2 regions of the Parolsenella sp. LCP21S3_E11 genome follow, and region 2 is predicted to be linked to the other one. Evidence: predicted binding sites of a transcription regulator. Region 2 holds the regulator's gene; the other holds the start of a gene.
The links. The regulator NrdR, encoded in region 2, represses ribonucleotide reductase genes. The targets are predictions, from matches to a motif close to AAACACNATATATNGTGTTT.

Region 1 (8,673 bases), on a different contig from region 2:
CTTCGCGGCATTCGGGGCGTACTGGGCACCACAACACGAGGCACCTCCGGCATTGAGGTTGTTCTCGGGCCTGCCTCCATTGAGGGGGTCTCACGCGAGTTTGCGATTCTGTCTGGAATCGAACTTAACGAAAGTGGCAACGCATGCGCCAACCCGCTTGTAATTGACAGCGAATCGAATCATGACGAGAAACATGATGAGGAACCTGCGAAGGGCTCGCGAGTAGAGCGCGTTGTCATCACTCCGGGAAGGCGCATGTCCTACCGCGCCCAACAGCAAGCTGCCATTGATGACAAGAGGCTTGAGGAGGAGGATCTCGACGCCCTGCGCGCCTTCCTCGACAACTCTTCAACCAAGGTGAGTGATTCCCCAGCGCCCAAAAAGACCGGAGGTCGCTCGCTCCTCGTGATTAACGGCCCGAACATCAATATGCTTGGCATTCGCGAGCCGAGCATCTATGGAAAGGCTGACTACGCCGCCCTAGTGCGCACCTGCAAGGCAGCTGCCGCAGAAGCTGGCTTTAGGGATATCAAGTGCTATCAGAGTAACCACGAGGGCGCAATCGTCGACGAGATCCAAGCCGCCCTTGGGACGTACGACGGCATCGTCATGAACCCCGCTGCTTACACGCACACCTCGATTGCGATTCTTGACGCCCTCAAGGCGGTCTCCATCCCCTGTGTCGAGGTCCACATCTCTCACGTCGAAAACCGCGAGGACTTCAGGCAAGTCTCCTACGTTCGCCAGGCCTGCTTTGAGACTGTCACCGGCATGGGAATCGAGGGCTATCGCAAGGCAATCCTCGATCTGGCGGCCCACCTCGGAATGTAGCGCCGCGAAGAGCCCGGACTCACCACAACCACGAAGGGCCTTGCAGCCAACCCTCGGCTGCAAGGCCCTCTTGCTTGCGTTGCCAGCCCAAGCGCCGATTCGCCTAAGCGCGTGACGTCAGGGTTGCGAAGCACTACATCGAGCGCGTGGAGTAGACCTTCTCATCGACCCAGGGCACGATCTCGCCGGACTCGCGCGTCTTAGAAACGTCGATGAGGCGCTGGTTGGATGACCCGCGGAAGCGAAGCGTGATGTCCTTCTCGGCCGCAACGAATGGCCCATCAACGAGAACGTCGATGCAACCGAGCAATTCGTCCGTGACATTCTCGAGGTATCGCTTGCCACCAGGCACAAGGTCGCGGTCGTAGACGTAGCCCGTGTAACACCAGATGTCCTTCTCGGGCAGCTCACGGATAACGAGCTCGCACAGCGCGAGGAGTTCCTCCTGGTGCTCAGGCTCCATGGGGTCACCACCCAGAAGCGACAGGCCACGAACGTAGGAGGGTCGAAGGCTCTCGATAATCTCGTCTGCCACTTCTCGCGTGAAGGGCTTGCCGAACGTGAAGCTCTGCGCCTCGTCGTTGAAGCATCCCGGACAGTGAACACGGCAGCCCGAGACGAACAGGGACGTACGCACGCCAACTCCGTTTGCGATGTCACAGTATTTGATGGCTCCGTAGTTCACGGCTCTCCCCCATGGTGTTTCGAGCTCTCGGTACACAAGAGGGCCCCGCAAGGCTCATGCCACGGGGCCCTCCGAATCTAAAGGTGCATAACGCGGTCGCGAATCTCCTCGGTGCGACCCTGGTTCCAGAACTGCGTACCGATATAACCACAGGTACGACGGGCAACATTGAGCTTGCTCTGGTCACGGTTGCCGCAATGCGGGCACTCCCAGACGAGCTTGCCGTCATCTTCGACGATCTTAATCTCGCCGTCGTAGCCGCACTCCTGGCAATAGTCGCTCTTGGTGTTGAGCTCGGCGTACATGATGTTGTCGTAGATGTACTGCAGCAGGCTCATAACAGCCTCGAGGTTGTCCTGCATGTTGGGAACCTCGACGTAAGAGATGGCTCCGCCCGGAGAGAGGCGCTGGAACTCGCTCTCGAACTTGAGCTTCGTGAAGGCATCGATTTCCTCGCGGACGTTCACGTGGTAGCTGTTCGTGATGTAGCCGTGGTCGGTAATGCCGGGCACGATGCCAAAGCGGCGCTGCAGGCACTTGGCGAACTTGTACGTCGTCGACTCAAGAGGCGTGCCGTAGAGAGAGTAGTCGATGTTCTCGGCCTGCTTCCACTCGGTGCACTTGTCGTTCATACGCTGCATGACGGCAAGGGCAAACGGCGTGGCCTCCGGATCGGTGTGAGAGTGACCGGTCATGAACTTCACGCACTCGTAGAGACCCGCATAGCCAAGGCTGATGGTAGAGTAGCCGCCGTACAGCAGCGGGTCGATCGGGGCGCCCTTGGGCAGACGCGCCAGGGCGCCATACTGCCAAAGAATGGGCGCGGCATCAGAGAGCGTTCCCCTAAGGCGATCGTGACGGCAGCGAAGAGCCTTGTGGCAGAGCTCGAGACGCTCGTCGAAAATCTTCCAGAACTCATCGACGTCACCCTGAGACGACAGCGCTACGTCCGGAAGGTTGATCGTAACAACGCCCTGGTTGAAGCGACCGTAGTACTTGGGCTTGCCCGGCTGATAGTTGAGGGCGCGGGCAACGTTGTCATAACCATTGCCCGTGCGATCCGGCGTGAGGAAGCTGCGGCAGCCCATGCAGGTATAGCAGTCGCCATTACCCGGGGTCTCGCCCAGGGAGAGCTTGAGCTCGCGCATCTTCTTCTCGGAGATGTAGTCAGGCACCATGCGCTTGGCCGTGCACTTGGCGGCAAGCTGCGTCAGGTGGTAGTACTTCTGGCCAGGCCTGATGTTGTCATCCTCGAGCACGTAGATGAGCTTGGGGAACGCGGGCGTGATCCAAACGCCGGCCTCGTTCTTAACGCCCTCATAGCGCTGGCGCAGCGTTTCCTCGATGATAAGTGCGAGGTCATGCTTCTCCTGGGCGTTACGAGCCTCGTTGAGGTACATGAACACCGTCACGAACGGCGCCTGCCCGTTCGTGGTCATGAGCGTGACGACTTGGTACTGAATGGTCTGGACGCCACGACGAATCTCGTCGAGCAGGCGAACCTCGACAACCTCGGAGACCTTCTCCTCGGAAGCCTCGACCCCAAGCGTCGCGAGCTCGCGCAGGACCTCACGACGAATCTTCTGACGGCTGACCTCGACGAACGGGGCGAGGTGCGTCAGCGAGATGGACTGGCCGCCATACTGCGAGGATGCGACCTGGGCGATGATCTGCGTGGCGATGTTGCACGCGGTCGAGAAGCTGTGGGGCTTCTCGATGAGGGTACCGGAAATGACGGTGCCGTTCTGGAGCATGTCCTCGAGGTTCACAAGGTCACAGTTGTGCATGTGCTGGGCATAGTAATCCGAGTCATGGAAGTGAATGATGCCCTCGTTGTGAGCCTCCACGACGTCCTCGGGCAGAAGCATGCGCATAGTGAGGTCCTTGGAGACCTCACCGGCCATGTAGTCACGCTGCACGGAGTTGACCGTGGGGTTCTTGTTCGAGTTCTCCTGCTTGACCTCTTCGTTGTTGCACTCGATGAGGGAGAGGATCTTGTCATCCGTCGTGTTGTTCTGGCGCTTTAGGCCCTGAACATAACGATAGGTAATGTAGTTGCGAGCGACCGAGAAGGCGCCCTTGGCCATGATCTGGTCCTCGACCATGTCCTGGACTTCCTCAACCGTAACGGTGTGACCGCAGGCAAGAGCCTCAGCCTCAACAGCGTCGCCGGCATCGAGAATTTGTTGGTGCGTGAGACGCTGCTCGGGCGGAACGGTGATATTGGCACGCTCGATGGCGGAGACGATCTTGCTCACATCAAAGGTGACCTCTGAGCCGTTTCGCTTGACGATCTTCATTGCATGCCTCCAATTCAAGTCGCGGACTGGCCGCGAAGCAAATCTGTACGCAAAATAACGCTTCGAACACCGGGTGCGTTAGGATGGAGCCTGCCATGCTCGCGTCCGGCAGGCTCCATCCTAACGCACCAACAAGACAAAAGAAGACTTGACATTGGCAAGTTGTATACAACCCGCTGGCGGTTTAAATTCTTATACCCCAAGATATTGTGTTTCAGCAGGTCTAGAGCCTATGGAATAAATGCAAAGAAAACAACTATCGCCCATCTTTCGGCGAACGGCCTAAGTCCCCACACGAGGAGCTCAAGATTCGACCTTCAGTCGGGGATGGCGTACCATTGGACAGCATATGACGACCATACTCCGGGATTACAGACCGGAGGATTAACACAATGGCGCGCAAAGCGCCGGGAGGAAGAGACATGCCCAACGAAGGAAGCTATGAGGTTGCCCTCGAGCGCAGCGACCGCATCCGCACGGACCTGCCCGAGCACCCCGAGCGTTACACGATGCTCACCGGAGACCGCCCGACGGGTCGCCTCCACCTCGGCCACTACTTTGGCACCCTGCAGAGCCGCGTCGAGCTTCAGAACATGGGCGTCCACACCAACGTCCTTATCGCGGACTACCAAGTCATCACAGATCGTGATACGACCGAGCACATCCGCGACAACGTCTACAACATGGTCATGGACTACCTCGCCTGCGGTCTGGACCCTGACAAGACGATGATCTACACGCATTCCTCCGTGCCTGCGGCAAACCAGCTCATGCTGCCGTTCCTGTCGCTCGTCTCCGAGGCAGAGCTCTCCCGCAACCCGACGGTCAAGGCCGAGATGGAAGCCAGCGGCCACGAGCTTACCGGCCTGCTCCTCACCTATCCCGTCCACCAGGCCTGCGACATCCTGTTCTGCAAGGGCAACGTAGTTCCCGTTGGCCGCGACCAGCTTCCGCACATCGAGCTCACGCGCACCATCGCACGCAAATTCAACAAGCGCTACTGCAAGGATACCAAGCCCGTCTTTCCGATGGTCAACGCGCTTCTTTCCGACACTCCCCTGCTCCCCGGCCTTGACGGTCGCAAGATGAGCAAGTCCTACGGCAATGCCATCTCCATCTCCATGACGCCCGAGGAGACGGCGGAGCGCATCAAGAAGAGCCAGACGGATAGCGAGCGCATGATCACGTTTGACCCCGAGAACCGTCCCGGCGTCTCCGGCCTGCTTTCCACCGCCGCCATCTGCACGGGCCGCTCCGAAGTCGAGATCGCAGAGGAAATTGGCATGAGCGGCTCTGGCGCCCTCAAGAAGTATGTGACGGAGGCTGTGAACAACCGCTTCGCCGAGATTCGCGAGCGTCGTCACGTCTACGAGAACGATCTTGACTACGTGAAGGACGTCCTCGCCGAGGGAAACCGCCGCGCCAACGAGATTGCCGAGGCCACCCTGGCCGAGGTCTGCGAGGCCATGGGGATGACGTACTAGGAAGTCACCCCAACGTAAGGCAAGGGGCCCAGCCCCTCGCTTCTCCACTCAGACAGCTCTTGCCGCAAGAACGGCGGCAAGAGAACTCGTGGCGAAGCGAGGGGCTGGGCCCTAACTTGTAGCAACACCTCGCGGGCCTCGCGGCGGACGGGGTTGCCCTAGAGGGCAAAGCTACTTGAGGAAGGTGTCGGGGAAGAGGACCTTCTCGACGAGGTCGCAAGCGGTTGAGATGCAGATGGGGCACGGGACTGCGACGGAGCCTTCGCCTTCGAGGCCCTTGAGGACACGGCAAGTCACGGAACCGTTCTTCTCCTCGAATCGATTGAGAAGCTCGCGAGAGAGGGCGTAGCTCGCCTTCTTGGTGGACGGGTTCTCGAGGTTGCCGTCGCTCGTGGCGAGGCTTGCGAGGTAGACGGCACCGGAAAGCGCCCCGCAGGTGCCAAGCATCCCGCCCATGCCAAGGCCAAAGGCCTCGGTCGAACGGAAGGCCTCCTCCTCAGAAACGCTAACGAGGTCGCAATAGGTGCAGGCAACGGCCTGGGCGCAGTTGTAGCCTTTCGTGTGGCGTTCTGCTGCAAGGACGGCTCTAGATTCCAAAACGACTCCTTTCGCCGCGTATCACGCGACAACAATCAAGCCCGGCAACTCGAGGCACCGAGCGCAGACGAATTAAAAATCCCCGGCGGCACCGCTACTCTGAGTCCGCGGGAAGAAGGCCCATGCCGAGATTCTTGCCTCCGAGTACATGCATGTGGAAGTGCATGACCGTCTGGCCCGCATCCGCGCCCGCGTTAGAGATAACTCGGTAGCCAGACTCCTCGAGACCCTCTGCCTTCACGACCTCAGAGATAGCATGGGTCATGGCAGCGAGAGTCTCGGCGGGAACGCCATCGCAGATGTTGGCATAGTGCTTCTTGGGGATAACGAGAACATGCGTCGGGGCCTGAGGGTCGAGGTCGCGGAAAGCAATGACCTCGTCATCCTCGAATACAACGTTGGAGGGAATCTCATGGTTGGCAATCCTGCAGAAGATGCAATCAGACATCGTTTCTCCTAATCTTCGTTTATGGCTGCCGTCGTATCAGGTGCGACGACCTCACTGGTGGTATCGAGCAAGACCTTAACCTTCTGCTCAGCGTTGGTAAGACGCTCGCGAAGGCTTTTCAATAGCTCGACACCACGAGCATAACGCGCAAGGGCGTCCTCAAGCTCAAGATCGCCGCTCTCGAGAGAACGCACGACCTGCTCAAGCTCAATCGAAGCCTCCTTGAAGGAAAGTTCCTCGACTGGAGTCTCCAAATTCTTATCCGCCATATCCAACCGCCTTTCCGCCGGCAAACACCAGCTATGTCGAATTTAATCACAGGTTCCAGTAACGGAAGCTTCGAAGCTACCTGCCCCGACACGGACGCTAACAGAGTCTCCAACGGCCAAAGACGAAGCGTCCGTAACGACATGCCCGGCCTCGTCGCGAGCGATGGCGTATCCGCGCCCGAGGACCTTCAAAGGCGAGAGCGCGTCCAAAGTCGCCGCCATGCTTGAAACCATTGCCTCGTGAGGACGAAGCATGCGGGATGCCGCAGCGTCGAGGCGAACAGAATAGTCTTCCAATGAGCTAGCCTTACGACCCAAGGCACGCGGCAAAGCATCAACCAGACGCTGCTCAGACTGCATGAGGGCGACGGCACGATCATAAATGAGGGACTCCGGATTCGTGAGGCACCGGCGTTTGGCAAGGCCATCGAGCCGGACCCGCTCGCGATCGAGAAGCGTCGCCATTCCGCGCACAAGCGAAGTATCGACCTGCTCGAGAGAGCGTTCATCGGCGGCGAGCGCAAGGTCCATAGCTCGCACCAAGCGCTCCCGACGCCCGTTAATCGAGGTCACAATCTCATCGAGAGCCGGAGCCACGCTTTCTGCGGCAGCCGTAGGCGTTGACGTTCGACGGTCCGCAACATCATCGCAGATCGAGTTGTCTGGCTCGTGGCCAATACCCGTAATGACGGGAACGGGACAAGCGGAAACCGCACGAGCGAGGGCTTCGTCATTGAAGGTCATGAGGTCCTCATAAGAACCTCCGCCTCGGACAAGCAAGATTGCGTCTGGCTCAGAAGCCGCGGCAACCTCAAGAGCGCGGATGATGGTGGCGGGAGCGCGGGGACCCTGGACCTGACACCCCACGGCATCAATCTCGACAAGTGGGTTGCGCCGCCTGAGCGTCCGCTTGACATCATCGATCACGGACCCGGAAAGGCTCGTGACCACGGCAACACGCGTGCAAAAACGCATGATGGGCCGCTTGCGAGCCGGATCCATGAGGCCCTCGATCTTGAGCTTCTCTCGAAGAAGAGCAACCTGTTGCCTCAAAAGCCCCTCTCCAGAAACGGAGATGCGACTCGCAATAAACGAAAGCCTGCCAGAACCGACGTAGACATCAAACTTGCCCCGGAGCTCGAGCTGCATGCCGTCACGCAGCTCGATGCCACTCGATGCATAGACACCACGCCATACGATGACGTCCATCGCAGCAGACTCGTCCTTGACTTGAAAGTAGCAGTGGCCAGACCGAGCGTTGGGGCCCCTAAAGCCCGTGACCTCACCGGTCACGAGGAAGGAACCCATCTCCCCCACACGAGCCTTCGCAGCGCCCACGGCGGAGCTCACCGAGATTGGCTCTCGCGATGCAGCGCCAAGAGCAGCAGATGCGAAGTCTATGCTGCCGCTCGTCTCCTCGCGTCCCCAGGCCATCTAGTCATTCCTCCGCTGAACACGAGAAAGGTAGTAGAGAAGCTGAAGCACGGACACAAGCGCGGCAGCAACGTACGTCAGTGCCGCCGCGATAAGCACCTTACGCGCGCCGCGGACCGCAGTCTCGCTCATGCCGCTGCGCTCGAGATAGGCAACGGCGCGACGAGAGGCATCGAACTCGACCGGAAGCGTCACGATCTGAAAAATGACCGAGAAAGCAAAGAGGATGACGGCAAGCTGTACAAGGCCAGCAAGGCCAATGGCCGCACCAGCGAAGAACACGATCATCCATACGTTGGACGTGAAGTTAACGATAGGCACGAGAGCGGAGCGAACCTTCACCGGAATGTAGCCCCTTGAATGCTGGACCGCGTGGCCAGCTTCGTGACAAGCAACGGCCGCGCTCGCCACGGAGCCGCCGTTCAGGTTGGCTCGCGAAAGGTTGAGAACGTTCGAGCGCGGATCGAAGTTATCCGTTAGCTCACCCGCGATGGACTGAATCCTCATACCGGAGACGCCTTCGTCAGCAAGCATACGCTCTGCTACCTGGGCTCCAGTAAGCCCGCAGTCAAGCCCGACTTTAGACCACGTCTTATACGTTGACTTGATATATGACTGCGTGACA
Region 2 (8,673 bases):
ACCCTGGCTTTTCCAGCGACCTCCCGAGCAGGCGTGAGACTCCTTGGCATGCTTGGGTTCCCATTATGACGGGCTGCAACAACTTCTGCAGTTACTGCATCGTGCCGTATGTCCGTGGCAGGGAAAGGGATCGCGTTTTCGAGGATATTGTCGACGAAGTAAGTCGCCTTCGTGAAGATGGTGTTCGCGAAGTCTGTCTTCTTGGCCAGAACGTCAACTCTTTCGGTCGCCAGCGCTATGGCTCACCCCGTTTTGCCGAGCTTCTCCGTGCGGTGGGGGAGACCGGCATCGAACGCATTCGATTCACGAGTTCTCACCCTAAGGATCTTTCGCCCGAGACAATTCTTGCGATGGCCGAGACTCCTGCTGTCATGCCGCAGCTCCATCTTGCGGTTCAGAGTGGCTCCACGCGCGTTCTTAAGGCCATGAACCGTCACTATTCGCGTGAGGAGTACCTTGCCCTCACTGACCAGATTAAGACCGCAATGCCAGGAATCGCGCTCTCGACGGACATCATCGTTGGTTTTCCCGGTGAGACCGAGGAAGACTTTGAGCAGACCCTCTCTCTCGTGAAAGAGGTCGGCTTTGAGTCTGCGTTCACCTTCATCTACTCGAAGCGCCCCGGTACCCCAGCTGCGGAAATAGATGACCCGACTCCCCGCGAGGTTATCCAGGAGCGATTCGATCGCTTGGCTGAGCTTGTAGCCCAGCAGGCATTCGATGCCAATCAGGTCGAGTTTGGTCGCACTGTCGAGGCGCTTGTGGAGGGTGTCTCGAAGCGCGATGGCGATGTTCTTGTTGGCCATAGCCCGAAGAACAAGACCGTTCACTTCCGTGCTCCGGAAGGCTTCGAACCCGATTCCCTCATCGGTAAGCTTGTTGATGTGAAGGTCGAGGAAGCACGCACTTGGTATCTACGCGGACCAATGGTAGGGGAGCCCAGGTGAGTGAGGGGCTGAGAGGTCCCGTTGTCTGCATTGTTGGGCCTACTGCCTCCGGTAAGAGCTCACTTTCTGAACTCGTCGCGCTTGAGCTTGGGAGTGACGTCATCTCGGTTGATTCCATGCAAGTTTATCGCGGCATGGATATCGGTACTGCTAAGACGCCACTTCAAGAGAGGCGTGTTCCGCTGCAGATGGTCGATGTCGTAGGTATCGACGAGGACTATTCCGTTGCGAGGTTCCAGGAGGATTGCAGAAAGCTCATAGATGAGCGTCTGGCCACCGGAGTTACCCCAGTTCTTTGTGGTGGCACGGGTCTCTATCTTGACGCCGTCATTGACGAGATGGAATTCCCGACCGGGGAAACCCACGGCGTCACTCGTGGCCGCTATGAGCAAATGCTAGAGGACAAGGGTGCACAGGCGATTTGGGACCTCCTCTACGAGCGTGACCCTCTCGGAGCGGAGGCGATTCACCCTAATAACTCCAAGCGAGTGGTCCGCGCTCTTGAAATGCTTGACCAGGGAGTCAAGTATTCCGCACAGCTTGAGAATCTCCGTGTCCGAAAGCCCCACTATGACGCTAGGATATGGGCCCTCACCATGGATAGGGACAGGCTTTACGCTCGCATCAACCAGCGCGTTAACATGATGGTCGAGCAAGGCCTCGTATCTGAGGTTGAAGGGCTTGTCTCCAGAGGTTATGGAGTTGACCTAACGGCCCGTCAGGCTATTGGCTATAAAGAGATCCTGGAATATCTTGATGGCGAGATTAGTCTGGATGAGGCTGTCGAATTGATTAAGCGGCGAACGCGCCGTTATGCAAAGCGGCAGCTTTCGTGGCTCCGTAGAGATGGGCGTGCGAATTGGATCGACCTCGATGCCGTTTCCCCTGCTGAAGCGACGGCACTTATCGTGTCCAATCTCCGCTCTCGTTATCGAAGCTAGCAGGTCTTTCGTTTCTTAGAGGTGGTCGGTCATGCCGAGATTCAAGTATATTGAGACGGCTCCGGTTCCAGAAAGGGCTCTCTTAGTGGGAGTGGATACTGGCAAGGGCGATTGGCCCATGGCTGACTCCCTCGATGAGCTCGAGAGACTTGTTGCTACTGCAGATGGTGTGGTCGTTGGTCGGGAGACTCAAAAACTCGACGCCCCTTCTCCGAAGACGTTCGTTGGCTCCGGTAAGGCCGATGAGATCGCCGCTGCGGTTCGCAGGCTCGATGTCGATGTAGTTGTGTTTGACGATGAGCTCTCGCCGTCTCAGCAGTCGAATCTTGAACGCATCTTTGGTGATCCGGTTAAGGTCATTGATCGAACGGCGCTCATTCTTGATATCTTTGGCAGGCATGCCAAGACCCGAGAGGGACGTCTTCAGGTTCAACTTGCACAGCTGCAGTATCTGCTTCCGCGCCTTCGTGGCATGTGGAGCCATCTCATGGGCGAGCAGACTCGTGGAGGTATTGGTAGCAGGTTTGGCCAGGGTGAGAGCCAGCTAGAGGTTGACCGCAGACTGGTCAGGGATAGAATCTCCGCGCTGAAGCGCGAACTTGTAAAGCTCGAGACACGTCGTGAGACTCAGAGCAAGGCGCGTTGGGACTCAGGTGTTTGGCGCGTTGCGTTGGCGGGCTATACGAATGCCGGCAAGTCAACCTTGCTTAATGCGCTGACCGATTCTGGCGTCTATGCAAAGGATGAGCTATTTGCGACGCTTGACCCCACGACTCGTTCTATCGATTTGGCTGAAGGACGCAAGATAACTCTTACCGATACGGTCGGCTTTATTCAAAAGCTACCCACGAGCCTTATCGAGAGCTTTAAGTCCACTCTTGCCGAGGTGAAGGCGGCCGATCTTGTCCTTGAGGTCGTTGACGCTAGTGATTCCAATTGGGAGAAGAAGCGTGACGCCGTCAACGAGATTCTCGATCAGATAGGGGCGAAGGACATTCGTCGAGTGCTCGTGTTCAACAAGTGCGATTTGCTCGATGCTGATGACCTTTCGAGTCTTCGCACCCATCATTCTGATGCCGTATTCGTATCTGCTGAAGAGGAAACGGGTTTGGCGGCGCTCCTTCACAGGATCGCGGAGGAGGCGAGCGCTGGAGATACGACCCTTACGGCGCTCATTCCTTATGAAAAGGGCATTCTCATGAAGATGGTTCACGAGCGCTGCCAGGTTATCCGCGAGCAGTATCGAGGCGGGGGTCTACTCGTCACGGCTAGGGTCTCTGCTCGTATGGCTGCGACCCTCGTGCCTTATCAGGTGGGGGATTCTGATTCCATTTAGCAGTGCGAAGGTCTAGCCTAAGACCAAGGTGAGAAGCGCTAGAACGATTGGCTGATGAACCACGTAGATTTCCAGGGCGTGTCTGCCAATCCATTCTAGAGGAGCGCATCTCATCTTATTTAAGATACTGGGTACTCCACGGAGCTTCATATTTAGGCCGAGTGCTGACCCCACGAGGAACAGAAGCGAATAGGGGATTGGCGGATAGTAATCACCCGAAGCAAATAATGGCCCTGGAAACCCCAGCCAGTTCAGCATCTCTGTCGTGTAGAGGCCCTTCGGTAGCGTAACGTAAGGCCCGCCAAAGCTGCCTAACCCAAGTCTGCCTTGCGGCACTTCTAGGGTTAGCAAAAAGGCCAAGAATAGCGTTACCGCTGCAATTGCGAGTTGAACTGATTTCGATCCATTTGAGGGGTGCGAGACAAGACCGTCAGGCTTGATTGCGCATGCATATCGTATTTTGCGAAAGAGCTCATTTAGTACCGAAGCAAGAAGTGAGCTGAAGCCCATGCAATAAATGATCCCGTAGCTAATAGGTGTGTCTACGGAAATCAACGTCGTCGCAATCCAGATGATGGCTGCGACGAATAGGTACTTTAGGGACCGCTTCAGGTTGTTTCTCGAGTAGCTACACATGATTCCCGCGACGAGCAGGAAACACCACGAGATGGAGGCCCGCCAAACGTCCTGCAACGGGCTTCTAAACCAGCCTAAACGAATATCCCAGAGATAGACAATGTCATAGCAAGCATGAAACGCGACCATCGATATGACGGAAAAACCTCGCAGGACATCATAACCGCGTACTCTTTGGCTTGAAACCGTATGCAGGTTTGAAACCATATGCTGACCTACATGGAACGGAAAAGACCGGTGACGCGGCCGAGGATCGTTGGGTTAATTGCGTAGATGGGTTCCATCGTGTCATTCTCGGGCTGAAGGCGAATGCGATCCTTTTCCCTGTAGAAGGTTTTAACGGTTGCGGAGTCTTCAATGAGGGCGACGACAATCTCTCCGTTATGGGCGTCATGTTGTTCTCTGACAACGATGTAGTCGCCGTCAAAAATGCCAGCATTAATCATCGATTCGCCGCGGACGCGAAGGATGAAGGAACTCGAGTCGCCCACAACGTTCGTGGGCAGGGTCATGACTTCCTCAACGTTTTGTTCGGCGAGAATGGGCAAGCCTGCGGCTACGCGACCAACGAGCGGTAGAGTCACCGTATTTGTGTTGACGTCCTGCTTTACCTCAACAAGCTTTGGGCTTTGTTTGGCTCGCGTTTTGGCATCTTCGCAGATTTCAATCGTACGCGGCTTATTCGGATCTCTTTTTATGTAGCCGGCTTCTTCGAGCTTGTGGAGATGGGAGTGGACGGTCGAGGGCGAGGAGAGGCCGATAGCTGAGCCTATCTCTCGAACTGAAGGGGGATAGCCATGTTCCGCGGTAAAGGCACAAATGAATTCGAACGCCTGCTGCTGACGTTTGGTGATTTTCTCTTTGGGCATGTCTCCTCCTTTGTTTTGAGCAATCATACACCCGTTCGCTTTTGCATTCAAACAAATGTTCTTATTTCTACTTGACACGAACAAGCGTACGAGTATTCTACTTATAGAACAAATGTTCAGGCATAGATTAATGTCCGCAAGATGAAGTTAGATAGATGCTGTAAAAGTTGCTTATTGGGGAGGACTTAAGATTATGACGAACGATATGTATTTCGTGTCCGGCACATCTGCCCTTAAGCCGCAGGCTGCTGCTAACTTCACCGTCATTGGTGGCGGCAAATCTACTGCTTTGCCTGCTTCAGAGAATTTGAGGCCCAACGTCGCTTCTCTGAATGCTCCGAGCCTTGGTGCTCGCGAAGAGCTCGGTGGCATGCTGGCATTCATCGTCACCTCTATCGTTGTTCTTGCCTTCTGGGCATTTACTCGAGGCGTCTTCTAGTTCAGATAATGGCTGCTTATGGTATCTTTCCTTGAGAATGTATTATCGAGGGGAGTACCATGCGCTGTCCAAAGTGTGGCTGCGAAGAGTCAAAGGTTGTCGATTCCCGTCCTGCGGAGAGCAACGATTCGATTCGGCGTCGTCGCGAGTGCACGCAATGCGGATTCAGGTTTACGACGTACGAGCGCCGCGAGGAACTGCCGCTCGTTGTTTTAAAGCACTCTGGTACCAAAGAGCCTTTTGATCGTGAGAAGATCATGCGCGGCCTTGTTAGGGCGACGGTCAAGCGCGATATTCCTGTCGATGTTTTGGACTCCATCATTGTTGATATCGAGTCCGATCTCCGTGACCACGGTATTACCGAGGTGGAGTCTAGCGCTCTTGGTGAGATGGTTTTGAAGCGCCTTGCCGACATAGATAAGGTCGCGTACGTTCGCTTCGCATCCGTATATCGTGACTTCAAAGATATCGACGAGTTTTCCGCCGAGCTGAGGAGACTGTCTAATGAACAATGACGAGATCGTTCTTCCAATCAAAAGGCTTGATAAGTCCGTGCAACTTCCCGCCTATGCCTATCAAGGTGATGCGGGACTCGATCTTCGCTCTTCTGAAGATGTAAGCCTTGCGCCGTTCGAGCGTAGGCTCGTTTCTACGGGTCTTGCGATTGCGATTCCGGAAGGTTATGCCGGCTTTGTTCAGCCTAGGAGTGGGCTTGCCTTGCGCGAGGGCCTTTCTATGGCTAACACACCTGGTCTTATTGATTCGCATTATCGTGGAGAGCTTAAGGTCTGCGCCATTAACCTTGATCCCGAGAAGACGATTCATATCGAACGGGGCGAAAGAATCGCTCAGCTGGTTATCCAAAAAGTCCCGGCGGTCACTCTGTCCGAGGTCGAGGAGCTTGATGAGACCGACAGAGGGATTGGCGGCTTCGGTTCAAGCGGTGTTGCGTAGATAGAACTCGATTATTTGCCGTCTTTGAGGAGCTGACAGCCCATGATCGCCACTGAGAGTCATGACCTTGTCATAGTCGGCGGAGGCCCAGCCGGCCTCGCCTGTGCTCTTTACGCCACGCGTTATGGCATTGATGCCATAACGGTCGAGAGGGGTGCATTCGGCGGTCAGATTTCCACCACGCCTGAAGTCGATAACTATCCTGGATTGCCTCAAATAACTGGTCGTGACCTAGGCGAACAGCTTTATGAACACGCAAAATCGCTCGGGGCTTCGATTCTTCAGGATGAGGTTACAAGCCTTTCGAAAACAGCAGATGGTTTTGAGCTGGAATGCTACGGTGTGACCCTTAAGGCAAAGGCTGTCGTTTATACCGCAGGTGCTCAACCGCGCATGGCTGGGTTTGCCGGTGAGGATTCGTTCCGTGGGAGAGGCGTTTCCTATTGCGCCACATGTGACGGCATGTTTTATCGTGGCAAGGATATCTATGTTGTCGGTGGTGGCAACACGGCATGCGAAGAGGCCCTTTACCTTTCCAAGATGGGTAAACAGGTTACGATGGTCGTTCGCAAGGACCGGATGCGTGCCGTTCAGAGCCTGCAAGACAAGATTTCGAATACGAACTCTATTTCAGTTAGGTACCAAACTAAAATAGAGTCGATCGAAGGAGAAATGCTTCCTAGCAAGATTAGGCTCAGGAGCTTAGTGAATGATGAAGTTGAGACCATAGAATGTGATCCCGGCTCATTTGGCATCTTTGTTGCGGTTGGCCATGATGCAGACGCTGCTTTGGTTGCTGGTCTCGTTGATTTGGCCGCTGACGGTTCGATAATAACGGATGATTCCATGGCTACGAAGACGCCAGGGCTATTCTGTGCTGGTGATGTTCGCGAAAAGCCGCTCAGGCAGGTGGTAACTGCGGTGTCTGATGGCGCCGTCGCTGCTCAATCTACAATGCGCTATTTGGATAGCATCTAATAAAAACCTGTGTGCACTCATGGGTTGATAAGCACGACGATGTCCGTGTCTTGCTAACGACTTTTGGTTGCGGCTAACAGCTTACGTGCGTTTATCGTGTCGAATCCATTCGCCGTCGCTGCTTCAGTCTTCGTTACGATTACGCGCGTTGCCCTAATTAGTTAGCAACTTGAAGAAACATGAATTGGCTCCCGACTCCCCTTTCCTCAATCTGTTATTTAATAACGATAATATATCTTATGTAAAGTAGCTGCTAATAGTATTTGCGTGCATGGATGATGTTAAAAGAACAAGGCATCCCAACCAAACGGGGGCCGCGATACTGCTTCGCGGCCCCCGTTTCATGACAAAGTGATTTAGATTCGATACCTTTTCCGGTCTTAGGCTCTTTCCTTTGGCACAAATGTCCCATGGCAAAGCATCCGAACCGTCGATTCGGATTCGTCTCCCTCTTTCTCGTCCATAAGGACAAGAATCCGGTCACCTTCCTCGAGAACTAGAGCGCCGTTAGGCAATAGCTCACGGCCATGACGGCGAACGGATACAATAAGCGCGTGTTCAGGCCAGGGTATCTCTGAGATCGCCTTATTGGCTGCGTTGCAGCTCGCTTCAACAACGTAACTGTGAATTTGCCTACCGTGTCCACCCCAATGCTCGTGAGTTTCGTTGGTGCTGATTCCGAGGAACCTGGCGAGAAGATGCTCATAGTAGGGATCGATCTGGAGCAGATTGGCGGTTACGTACGCAAAGACACTCACGATGGATAGCGAAAGGAGTGCGTCGAGGCTACCAGTTAGTTCAAATGCGAGAACGACTCCGGTGACGGGAGCTCTTACGACACCGGCAAATAGGCCGGCAATTCCTAGAACCATGAAGTTCATGACGAGGTTTTGATGCATTCCAAATAGGTTGGTCGCCACATTGCCGAATATTGCGCCGACAAGAGCGCCCATAACCACCAGTGGAAACAACGTGCCGCCAGGCGTACCTGCTCCAAAGCAGACTCCGGTAAAGAGGTACTTCCCGAGCAAGATCAGCATGAGGGCGGCAAGCGTTAGCCCCTGGGGACGCATAAGTAGCTCGAGGATCGCGTCTCCTCCGCACATGAGGTCTGGGGCTGCGATGGCAACAAAGCCAGCAAGCATGAACGGAATAATGTAGCGAAGCGGATTCGGCAGCTTGATGCGAGACATAGCATTCTGAATGGCGAACATGCCTAGGTTATGCAGTGCCCCGATTGCTCCAATCATGATTCCGAAGACGATGAGCAGCGCATATGCCTCGTGGGGAATGTTCTCGATGAGCGTGAAGCTGATGACCGGAGAAAGACCAAGTACCTGAGAGACAACGTAGTCGCTCATGACCGCGCTCATCATGACCGAGATGATCAGCGGTGCATTAAACGTCTTGTGGATCTCCTCGAGGGCGAACATGACGCCGGTAAGGGGCGCATGGAACGCCGCGGCCATACCCGCACCTGCCCCGCATGTGACGAGCAGACGCTCCTCTCCCCTTCCACGCTTGAAGGCTCTGGATACGGCCTTGCCCGCCATACCGCCCAGTTGTACTGAGG

Region 1: a site for NrdR is predicted at 4,012-4,031, ahead of nrdD (anaerobic ribonucleoside-triphosphate reductase). Genes of this name have one in related genera too.

The regions. Positions count from the first base shown of each region.
Region 1 covers NZ_JBQKHS010000006.1:92,065-100,737, reverse strand. The annotation lists gene ACTQ1Z_RS06815 (type II 3-dehydroquinate dehydratase) at 1-831, shown strand, start outside; gene nrdG (anaerobic ribonucleoside-triphosphate reductase activating protein) at 965-1,516, opposite strand; gene nrdD (anaerobic ribonucleoside-triphosphate reductase) at 1,594-3,816, opposite strand; gene trpS (tryptophan--tRNA ligase) at 4,239-5,300, shown strand; gene ACTQ1Z_RS06795 (C-GCAxxG-C-C family protein) at 5,472-5,897, opposite strand; gene ACTQ1Z_RS06790 (histidine triad nucleotide-binding protein) at 5,992-6,345, opposite strand; gene xseB (exodeoxyribonuclease VII small subunit) at 6,354-6,614, opposite strand; gene xseA (exodeoxyribonuclease VII large subunit) at 6,657-8,048, opposite strand; gene ACTQ1Z_RS06775 (zinc metallopeptidase) at 8,049-8,673, opposite strand, start outside.
Region 2 covers NZ_JBQKHS010000001.1:698,882-707,554, forward strand. The annotation lists gene miaB (tRNA (N6-isopentenyl adenosine(37)-C2)-methylthiotransferase MiaB) at 1-947, shown strand, start outside; gene miaA (tRNA (adenosine(37)-N6)-dimethylallyltransferase MiaA) at 944-1,888, shown strand; gene hflX (GTPase HflX) at 1,920-3,224, shown strand; gene ACTQ1Z_RS03060 (heparan-alpha-glucosaminide N-acetyltransferase domain-containing protein) at 3,237-4,067, opposite strand; gene lexA (transcriptional repressor LexA) at 4,076-4,729, opposite strand; gene ACTQ1Z_RS03070 (hypothetical protein) at 4,923-5,168, shown strand; gene nrdR (transcriptional regulator NrdR) at 5,228-5,683, shown strand; gene dut (dUTP diphosphatase) at 5,673-6,122, shown strand; gene ACTQ1Z_RS03085 (NAD(P)/FAD-dependent oxidoreductase) at 6,165-7,100, shown strand; gene ACTQ1Z_RS03090 (ClC family H(+)/Cl(-) exchange transporter) at 7,481-8,673, opposite strand, start outside.